Regions from separate parts of the Mixta mediterraneensis genome, predicted to be linked through region 2. Evidence: predicted binding sites of a transcription regulator. Region 2 holds the regulator's gene; each other region holds the start of a gene.
What was found. The regulator PurR, encoded in region 2, represses purine synthesis genes. The targets are predictions, from matches to a motif close to CANGCAAACGTTTGCNTG.

Region 1 (3,284 bases), on a different contig from region 2:
CAAAATGATGCTCAGCCCTTCGGCCTTGAACTGATTAATTAACTGATAAATTTCTTTCTTCGCGCCGACATCAACGCCGCGCGTCGGCTCGTCAAGGATCAGCACGTCAGGCCGCGTCATTAATCCGCGCGCAATCGCCACTTTTTGCTGATTACCACCAGACAGCAGGCCAATCGGCTGCATCATTGACGGCGTTTTTACATTAAACAGGCGGATAAAATCGTCTACCGCTAACGCTTCTTCGGCATGCTTCAGGCTGCCACTGCCGCGACTGAAATAGCGCAGCGCAGTCAACGTCATGTTCTCTTTTACCGACATGCCCAAAATTAAACCGTCACGCTTACGATCTTCAGAGATATACACGATGCCATTTGCCAGCCCGTCCTGTGGCGAGCGCGTCACCACTTCGCAGGCATCCAGCCATACTTTGCCTTTGCTACGTGGCAAAGCACCGTACAGCACTTTCATTAATTCGGTGCGGCCAGCGCCCATTAATCCAGCCACGCCAAGAATTTCGCCTTTGTGCAGCGTAAAACTGACGTTATGCCCCCCCGGCCCGCACAGATTTTCCACTTTTAAACGCACATCGCCTGGCGCTTGTTCAAGACGTGGATATTGATCTTCCAGTTTGCGTCCGACCATCATCTCGATCAGGCTCTCTTCTGTCAGATCGTTGACTGCACGTTCGGCAATGAACTGGCCGTCGCGAAATACCGTGACGTCATCGCAAATCTCGAAAATCTCTTTCATACGGTGCGAGATATAAACGATGCCGCAGCCTTGCGCTTTCAGCTCGTTAATCACATTGAATAGCGAGAGGGTTTCGGTGTCGGTGAGCGCATCGGTCGGCTCATCCATAATGATTACCTGCGACTCAAAACTGAGCACCCTGGCGATTTCCACCATTTGCTGATCGCCAATGGAAAGCTCGCCCACCAGCTTGTGGCTGTTAAAGCGCAGGTTAAGCCGTTTCAGTAACGCGTCCGCTTCGGCATGCATACGTTTCCAGTCAATGCGGCCAAAACGGCTGACAAATTCGCGGCCGAGAAAAATATTCTCCGCCACGCTTAATTGAGGGATCAGATTCAGTTCCTGATGAATGATACCGATGCCTGCATCCTGCGACGCTTTCGGTCCGCTAAATGTGGTTTCTTCACCGAGCCACTTTAGCGATCCGGCATCGCGGCTGTAGATGCCGGTCAGCACTTTCATCATGGTAGATTTACCCGCGCCGTTTTCACCTACCAGCGCCATCACGCGCCCAGGGTAAACCGCCAGCGACGCACCTTTTAACGCTTTTACGCCAGGAAACGATTTTTCAATCCCAATGAGTTGCAATAATGGTTGCATAGCGCCCTCAGAAGGTTACACCGGCGCTCAGGATGACATTCGCATACGGAGAACGCTCTCCGCTGCGAATGACCGCCTGACTACGCTGAGTATATTGTTTGAACTGTTCATGGCTGGTGTAACGTACAGCGATGGTATTCCCCTGGTGCTGTTGCAAGGCTTCGAGCACGGCGAGCAGCGCACTATGGAGCTGCGGATTGTGCAGCTTAATCTCTTCTGCAATCAGGGCGCTTTCTACCTGCATCTCAAGCGTGACAGCATTGACCACGTGGATAAAATCGGGCATACCCGGCGTAAGCGCCAAATCGACACGCTGCGGCCCCGCCGGAATCGGCAAGCCAGCATCGGCGATCGTGAGCGTATCCGTATGTCCCAGACGGGCAATCACATGAGAGAGTTCAGCGTTTAACAAGCGACCTTTTTTCATCTATTCACTCCACAGCGAAACGTTTCGCTGGCGGCAGTGTATAAAAAGTAAGAAGCAACTCAATCACCAGATAAAAGAAGTGTGATCGCTATCGAAACGTTTCGCTTCCGCAGGAGAGAATTTGGCTTTAGGGAAGGATTGAAATTAAAAACTGGACCGCCGAAGCGGCCCTGAATCCAGGTTTTAAGGCAGTTTCCTGACGTGTTTAACGTCCAGCTCAATGCTGTTGAAATCTTTATCCAGCTCGCCGGTTAGCTCTACATGGTCTTTTGGCGAAATGGTTTGCCCGTCCCAACGCTTGTGGTCGATTTCTACCTTCATCGTGCCGGTTTGATCGCGGAACTGGTAATCTTCATCACCAAGCTGTTTTACCAGCTGGCCGCGCACGGTGATCCAGCTGTCATCCTTCATATCTTCAGCCTGCTTAACAGTCACTACACTGGTGTGATCGGCGCTAAATCCACCTTTTTTGACCTGGGCGGCCGGGGCATCAGGATCAACAAATCCGCCATTTTGTGCAGCCAGAACGGAGGTAGATGTCAGCATCACAACGGCTAATAGTACGGCTTGTTTTTTCATACAGTTTCCTTTTTTCCATGAACAGTTTTTTTGATGTATACAGTTAAGCACAAGGTTCTTAGCAGGATCGTATCGATTAAAAACAGGCGAAGTTAATGAAAGCCGCGCTATAAGCTGCGCGGTACTTCGTATAAAACGCTTTCCAACTGCGAAAAATCGATAAATGTTTTATTCACTGAAGGCGATCACGTAACCGGCGATGGCTGCAAAGCGGGGCTGAACCAGCCGGGATGAAGCATTAATGGGTTTATCACCAGCGAAGCGGGATCAGTCCTTAACGGCTGCGGCACGAGATTACCTTTTGTGCGTCACATCGCGCCATTGTATGGCAGGCAGGTTGTTTTTTTACCCGCGGCAAGGCGGTGGTTATGCGCCACCTTGCGCGAGTCCGAGGCGTCCAGCGTGCAGGCGAATCCGGTTAAATCTCGACCTGGGTGCCTAGCTCAATGACACGGTTCGGTGGTATCTCAAACTGATCCGGCGCGCGCAACGCATTGCGTTGCAGCGCCAGGAACAGCTTGCCGCGTAACCGCAGATACCAGGGCCGTTTACCCATGATGAGCGACTCGTGCGACATAAAGAATGAGGTTTCCATCATGCGACAATTCAGCCCTTCCAGCCCGCAGCGATGGAACACTTCTTCTACATTCGGGGTTTCGCGCCAGCCGTAGCTTGCTACCACGCGCCAGAAGGTCGGCGACAGCTGTTCGATGGTCACGCGACGCACGTTATGCACGTAAGGTGCATCTTCGGTGCGCAAAGTCAGTAACACGACGCGTTCATGCAACACTTTGTTGTGCTTAAGATTATGCAACATCGCAAATGGAATGACGTTCAGCGCACGCGACATATACACCGCCGTGCCTGGTACACGAACCGGTGGCGATTTCTCCAGCGAGACAATCATCGCCTCTAATGAATTACCATG
Region 2 (3,284 bases):
TTTGAAGGCAGATTATGTGGTCCGAATATGCGCTTGAAGTCGTGGACGCGGTAGCACGGGGCAGGAGTTTTAGCGCCGCTGCGCAAGAGCTACATCGTGTACCTTCTGCCATTAGCTATACGGTACGCCAGCTTGAAACCTGGCTGGCGGTGCCGTTATTCGAACGTCATCATCGTGAAGTGGTTTTAACGCCAGCCGGTGAACATTTTGTCCGGGAAGGGCGAAGTGTTATCAAAAAAATGCTTGCGACCCGGCGTCAATGTCAGCAGCTGGCAAATGGCTGGCGGGGCCAGTTAAGCATTGCGATTGATTGCATTGTAAAACCTGAGCGAACGCGACAACTGGTGAAAGATTTTTACCGCCATTTCCCCGATATGGAACTGATCATCAGTTATGAAGTATTCAATGGGGTATGGGACGCCTTAGCAGATAGCCGCGTCGACGTGGCGATTGGCGCTACGCAGGCCATTCCCGTGGGAGGACGTTTCGCCTTTCAGGATATGGGCGCAATTAACTGGCGCTGCGTGGTTCAGCGCGATCACCCTTTAACGCTCGCCAGTGAGCTGGATGATGATACGTTGCGTAGCTGGCCGTCACTTGTCCTGGAAGATACGTCGCGCGCGCTGCCGCGGCGTATGACCTGGACGCTAGATAATCAGCGTCGGGTGGTGGTGCCGGAATGGCAAACCGGGCTGGATTGTGTATTGGCAGGTTTATGTGTAGCGATGGTGCCAGGGCATCTGGCTCGTCCACTACTTGACGCCGGTAAGCTTGTCGAGCTAACGCTACCGATGGCTTTTCCAGAGAGTCCGTGCTGCGTGAGTTGGGCAGAAGATCGCGCATCACCGGCGCTGGGTTGGTTGCTCAGCTATTTAGGTGATGCGCAAACACTTAATCAGGAATGGTTAAGCGAGAATTAACGGCGATAATCGCGAAAAGGGCCGTAGCCTACCGAGCGGCGTTCAATCAGTGTCGGATGGACTTCAATGGTTTGTGACTCTTCGCGTTTGCTGGTAATACGATCCAACAACATTTCCAGCGCTTTTTCACCTAGCTGCGCCTTGGGTTGGTGTACGGTAGTTAACGCCGGGGTGAAGTAGCGCGCGTTGCGTACGTTGTCATAGCCGATAACGGAAATGTCCTGCGGTACGCGCAGGCCCATTTCATCTGCTGCGCAAATGGCCCCCATCGCCATTATATCGCCGCCACAAAATACGGCTGTCGGGCGTTGTTTTTGCGAGAGAATCTGCTGCATGGCCTGATAACCTGATTCGGGTTCAAAATCTCCCTGGACTATCCACTCAGCACGCGGTTGGATGTTGGCTTCCTGAAGGGCTTTTAAGAAGCCTGCATGACGCCCACCGCCGGTATTACGTTCTAACTGTCCGGGAATCGCTCCAATATCGCGATGGCCGCGTTCAATCAAATAGCGCCCGGCAAGATAGCCGCCCTGGAAAGCGTTATCCAACACGGTATCGGTAAAGTCAGCGCGTGATTCGCCCCAGTCCATGACCACCATGGGAATATTTCGATTCTCTTCCAGCATCTTCAACAGATCGTCTGGATATTCGGAACACATCACTAATAAACCATCGACGCGCTTTTGCGCCATCATTGATAAATAAGCACGCTGCTTATGCAAGCCATTGTGTGCGTTACCTAAAATCAGGGTGTAACCTTTCTCAAAACAGTGATTTTCAATGGCTTCAATAATTTCTGCGAAGTAAGGCGCCTCGCTGGAAGTCGCAAGCAATCCCAGCGTTTTGGTGTGATTAACTTTCAGACTACGCGCCACAGCGCTTGGCGAATAGTGCAGCTCCTTGATGGCTTGCCAGACGGTATTGCGCGTTTCTTCTGCCACAAAACGCGTTTTATTGATGACGTGTGAGACGGTGGTGGTCGATACTCCCGCTCGTTTCGCCACATCTTTAATTGTTGCCATGAAAAAGAGACTCCTGAACTTATCTTAACCTATTGATAAGTATCATGTTAAACGATTGCGTCGGCTGAGGTTTTTGCCCACCAAAATGCAATTTTTTTGCCTGTGATCTGGCGTCTGGATAGGTAAAAATGCCAAAAAAGACGGTGAACGGAACCGACGTTGCGCATGTTGCGCATGTTGCGCAACAAAAACAGGATTCTAACAAGGCTGAGCGGATAAAACGAGATTTTTACCGGACCTTATGGGAAAATGCAGTATCCCTACAATCTGTGTGGCTAAGGAGAGGTGATGAGTACCGATATAAAACTGGCGTTGATGACGAGCGGCGCAGCGCTGCTAATGATTCTGGCATTTAGCTTTACCGCCATTCTGCACTAATACAAAAGCCGGATAACGGAGCGTCTGCCTGGGAGGGCCACTCTGTCATCCGGCTTCTTCTGCCTGCGAAGGCAAATACCTCAGCGAATGGTTTTTGGCGTCATCATACGACGCGCACCAATATAGTGCCGCTGCCAGTAATCTTCACCCAATGCGCTAATCTGTATGTCTTTGCCGGTGCGCGGCGACTGAATAAATTTACCGTTGCCTAAATAGACGCCAACGTGATCGGCGGTGCCGCGTCCGTTAATACGGAAAAAGACCAGATCACCTTTCTCCAGCAATTCGCGCTTAACCGGTGCTGCATCACGCAGATGATACATTTCGTTCGCGGTACGGGGAATTTTGAACTTCAGTAAATCTTTGTAGGCGTACCAGACTAAGCCGCTGCAATCAAAGCCGGTATGCGGCGATACGCCACCCCATTGATACGGTTTACCCAGCTGTCCCATTAATTTCGCCATCGCGGTTGCGCGCGCTTTTTGATAACGCTGACGGTGAGATTTGCTCATTCTGAGGGTGCTGATGTCATTAATTTCATTCACGATTTTCGTTGATCGAGATTGACCGTGACGCTTGCTGGAAAGTTTATGCGTATTTTTTTGAGTGGCGGCGTTAACTGCGGCTACGGCCGCTCGCTTTTTTTTCAGTTTAAGTTTCTGAACGGTAACCTGGCGAGATTTCTTCACGGTACTTTTCACCGGACGACGCTTGCGCCGCTCGTCTTCACGCGCACTTTTTTTCTCTGCTTTATGCTGACTGGCATTAACCGGCATCTGCGGGGAAGCAGAGGCGACGTTAAAAAACAGTTGGGCAAAAGCCAGGATGAAAAGCGTAATCAGTAAACGCATAGTCCGGTTATAAGTTGTGCTGTCAGGTTAAAAAGGCCATAACAGAGTTAGAAAATTCTGATCCGCGATCAGGGCCGAAGCAATTTTAGACCAGTTTTTTTTAAAAAAGTAAG
Region 3 (3,284 bases), on a different contig from region 2:
AACGGGATTTGAAAAGGAAGAATGCGAGCAGCGACGCCAGAAAGCGACACAACTAGCGTCATAATGAGAATAGTAAAAAAGATTTCCATGCTTTCCTTAGACGCCTTGAAGTCTTTTAGTCAATATCGTGAGCGCTAAAGTGTAAAACAAACGCGAGACCAGGAGATTGCCTCGCGTGCGACAAAAGATAAAAAAATAGAAAATATTGGGCGTGCGGCTGCACGCCCGGCTGAATAGTCAGATCGCCCAACCTCCCGCGTAAAACGCAACCAGGGCAACGGCAATCACCACTGTGCCTGTATTCAGCTTGCGCCATTCACCGGCAAAAATGCGTCCTACCACCAGCGCCGCAAAGCCGAGCATAATACCGGTCACGATATTGCAGGTCATGACGATCATGACCGCGGTCAGCAGCCCAGACATCGCATCAACAAAATCATTAAAGTCGATTTTAGCGACATTGCTCAGCATCAGCAGCCCAACGTACATTAACGCAGGGGCGGTTGCGTAGGCTGGCACCAGGTAGGCTAACGGCGACATAAACAGAATCACCATAAACAGCAAGCCAACCACAATCGCCGTCAGACCGGTCTTTCCCCCTGCGGCTGTGCCTGCTGCCGATTCGATATATACCGCGGCAGGCGATGCGCCCACCAAACCGGCAAACAGGCTGGTGACCGAATCGGTGGTCAATGCGCGGCCGCCATTAATAATCTGCCCGTTTTTATCCAACAGGTTCGCCTGTCCTGCTACCGCACGGATTGTGCCGGTGGCGTCAAATACCGCCGTCATCACCAGTGCCAGTACGCTTGGCAGCACAACCGGCTGTAATGCGCCCATAATATCAAGACTGAATACCAGCGACTGACCATTGGCATCCTTCAGGCTCGGCAGGGCGAATAATCCCCGATAGGTAACCGCCGGATCGAAAATCAAACCCAGTAGCGAAATAGCGATGATAGTCAGCAAAATGCCACCCGGTACGCGGCGCTTTTCAAGCCCAATGATAGCTGCCAGCCCCAGCAGCGACATGATGACTGGAAATGAGTCGAAATGACCCAGCGCGACCGGCAAACCCGCTACCGGGTTTTTTACCACCAGGCCCACACCATCTGCTGCAATCAGCAGCAAAAACAAACCAATTCCCACGCCAGTGCCATGTGCTACGCCCATCGGCAAATTACGCAGGATCCATGAACGGATGCCGGTAACTGAGATCAGGGTGAATAATACCCCCATCAGGAATACCGCACCGAGTGCCACCGGCACGCTGATCTGCTGACCGAGCACCAGGCTGAACGCAGTAAAAGCCGTTAATGAAATCGCGCAGCCAATGGCCATCGGCAGGTTAGCCCATAATCCCATAATAATTGAGCCGAAGCTGGCAACCAGACAGGTGGCGACAAATACCGCTGTTGGTGAGAAACCGGCTTTGCCTAACATGCCGGGCACAACGATCACCGAATAGACCATGGCCAGAAAAGTGGTCAGTCCCGCCAGAGTTTCCTGACGTACACTGCTGCCACGCGCAGAGATGGAGAACCAGGCGTCCAGTTTTCCACTGGCCGGGCGTGATTCATTTGACATAATTGAGCCTCAAAGAGTTTTTTGTTGTGTGGATCGCCCTGCGACCGCTGCCCTGAATTCCCTGGGTAAAGTGTTTGCGCCAACAGGTCGCAAACGGAAGGCAAACGTTTACCTTACCGCAGATAATTGACCATTCGAAGATGAGCAAATAAAAAGGCAAACGATTATCCGGCGTTTGCTGGCATATTTTCAACTGCCTGATGGGCATTGTTCAGGATAAATATTTCACCGGGGAGCTTCGCCAGCGTCTGTGCTCCGTTGCGCAACAAACTCTACGCAACGCCTGGCCTTTGAAGTAATAGACTTTTCTTATCATGAGGAGGCGTTGCGCAACGGTGTGAAACGATTGTCGCGCAACGCAAAAAAAGATTCAGCCAGGCAGGTTAATATCGCCACCCTGCTGGATGGCGCGCTGCCAGGCGGCACGCTGCTTCACGGTTTCCAGCCATTTTTGCGTGGCGGGCATATGCTGTAATCCGGCGCGCTGGTTTAACGCCAGCAGCGGAAAACTCATTTGAATATCAGCGATACTAAAACGTTTTCCAGCAAACCATTGATGCGTAGCAAGATGTTGTTCAATCATCTGCGTATGCGGTTTTAGCTGTTTATCCAGCCAGGATTTTTGTATGCCTTTCCCCAGCGCGCCACCAACCGGACGAAGCAGCCAGGGCACCGGTGCCTGCCCGAGTCGGCCAAAAATCAGTTTCATCACCAGCAGAGGCATCAGCGATCCTTCAGCATAATGCAACCAGTAACGAGACTGCAGCATCTCCTCTTCGTCAGAAAGTTTCAGCCGATATTCTGCGTCATATTTACCCTCAAGGTACTCAAGGATCGCGCCCGATTCAGCAATAACCCGGTTTCCGTCGGTGATTACCGGCGATTTGCCCAAAGGATGAACTTTTTTTAATGCGTCAGGTGCCAGCAGGGTGGATTCGCGCTGGTAGCGCTTGATTTGATAAGGCACTTCCAGCTCTTCCAGTAGCCACAGCACGCGATGCGAGCGCGAATGTTCAAGGTGGTGAACGGTAATCATCGTGATGCCCTGTTAGGTTGTGTCAGCCAATTATAGACGTCACTCAGGCTCGGGCAGCTTGTCTCCCTGTTCAGGGTCGAGCAATACCGCACCTGAGCCTTGTTGCCCCAGACGGTCACCGGGATTGCGTAACGGACAATCACGCATTGAAAGACAGCCACAGCCAATGCAGCCATCTAAATCGTTGCGCAAGCGAGTCAGGGTTTCGATACGTTTATCCAGCTCCTCACGCCAGTGCTGGGTCAGCGCATCCCATTCGTGAGTTGACATGCGTTTATTGGCGGGAATGTGTTCCAGGCTGTCGCTCACCGTAGCCAGCGGAATGCCAATGCGTTGTGCAATCTTGATGATCGCCACACGTCGCAGCACATCGCGGCTGTAACGTCGCTGATTACCTCCGTTGCGCGTACTGAAAATAAGCCCTTTAGTTTCATAGAAATGCAGTGCGGATACGGCGACGCCACTGCGTCGCGCCACTTCGCCCGGCGTTAAAACCGGTTTTGGGTAGTTGCGATCTTTTTTCATTTGGCTCTTTACCTCAAGTTAACTTGAGGAATTATACTCGTTCCCCATCAGAACAACGAATCCATCATTCTCCCCAACGCGTTCATATTTCAGGAAAGCAGCGCGCTTACTGGCATAAGACATGAAGCACGACGGG

Region 1: rbsD (D-ribose pyranase) is a predicted target of PurR. The motif match lies at 1,790-1,807, and genes of this name have one in related genera.
Region 3: QRY16_RS13440 (NCS2 family permease) is a predicted target of PurR. The motif match lies at 1,685-1,702, and genes of this name have one in related genera.

What each region holds. Positions count from the first base shown of each region.
Region 1 is NZ_JASUAZ010000032.1:30,362-33,645, reverse strand. It holds gene rbsA (ribose ABC transporter ATP-binding protein RbsA) at 1-1,350, opposite strand, end outside; gene rbsD (D-ribose pyranase) at 1,358-1,777, opposite strand; gene QRY16_RS16095 (YgiW/YdeI family stress tolerance OB fold protein) at 1,961-2,356, opposite strand; gene kup (low affinity potassium transporter Kup) at 2,775-3,284, opposite strand, start outside.
Region 2 is NZ_JASUAZ010000010.1:111,367-114,650, forward strand. It holds gene punR (DNA-binding transcriptional activator PunR) at 15-920, shown strand; gene purR (HTH-type transcriptional repressor PurR) at 917-1,942, opposite strand; gene cydH (cytochrome bd-I oxidase subunit CydH) at 2,231-2,320, shown strand; gene QRY16_RS09220 (C40 family peptidase) at 2,401-3,171, opposite strand.
Region 3 is NZ_JASUAZ010000021.1:43,079-46,362, forward strand. It holds gene QRY16_RS13435 (Na+/H+ antiporter) at 1-89, opposite strand, end outside; gene QRY16_RS13440 (NCS2 family permease) at 238-1,587, opposite strand; gene QRY16_RS13445 (glutathione S-transferase family protein) at 1,958-2,623, opposite strand; gene soxR (redox-sensitive transcriptional activator SoxR) at 2,663-3,148, opposite strand.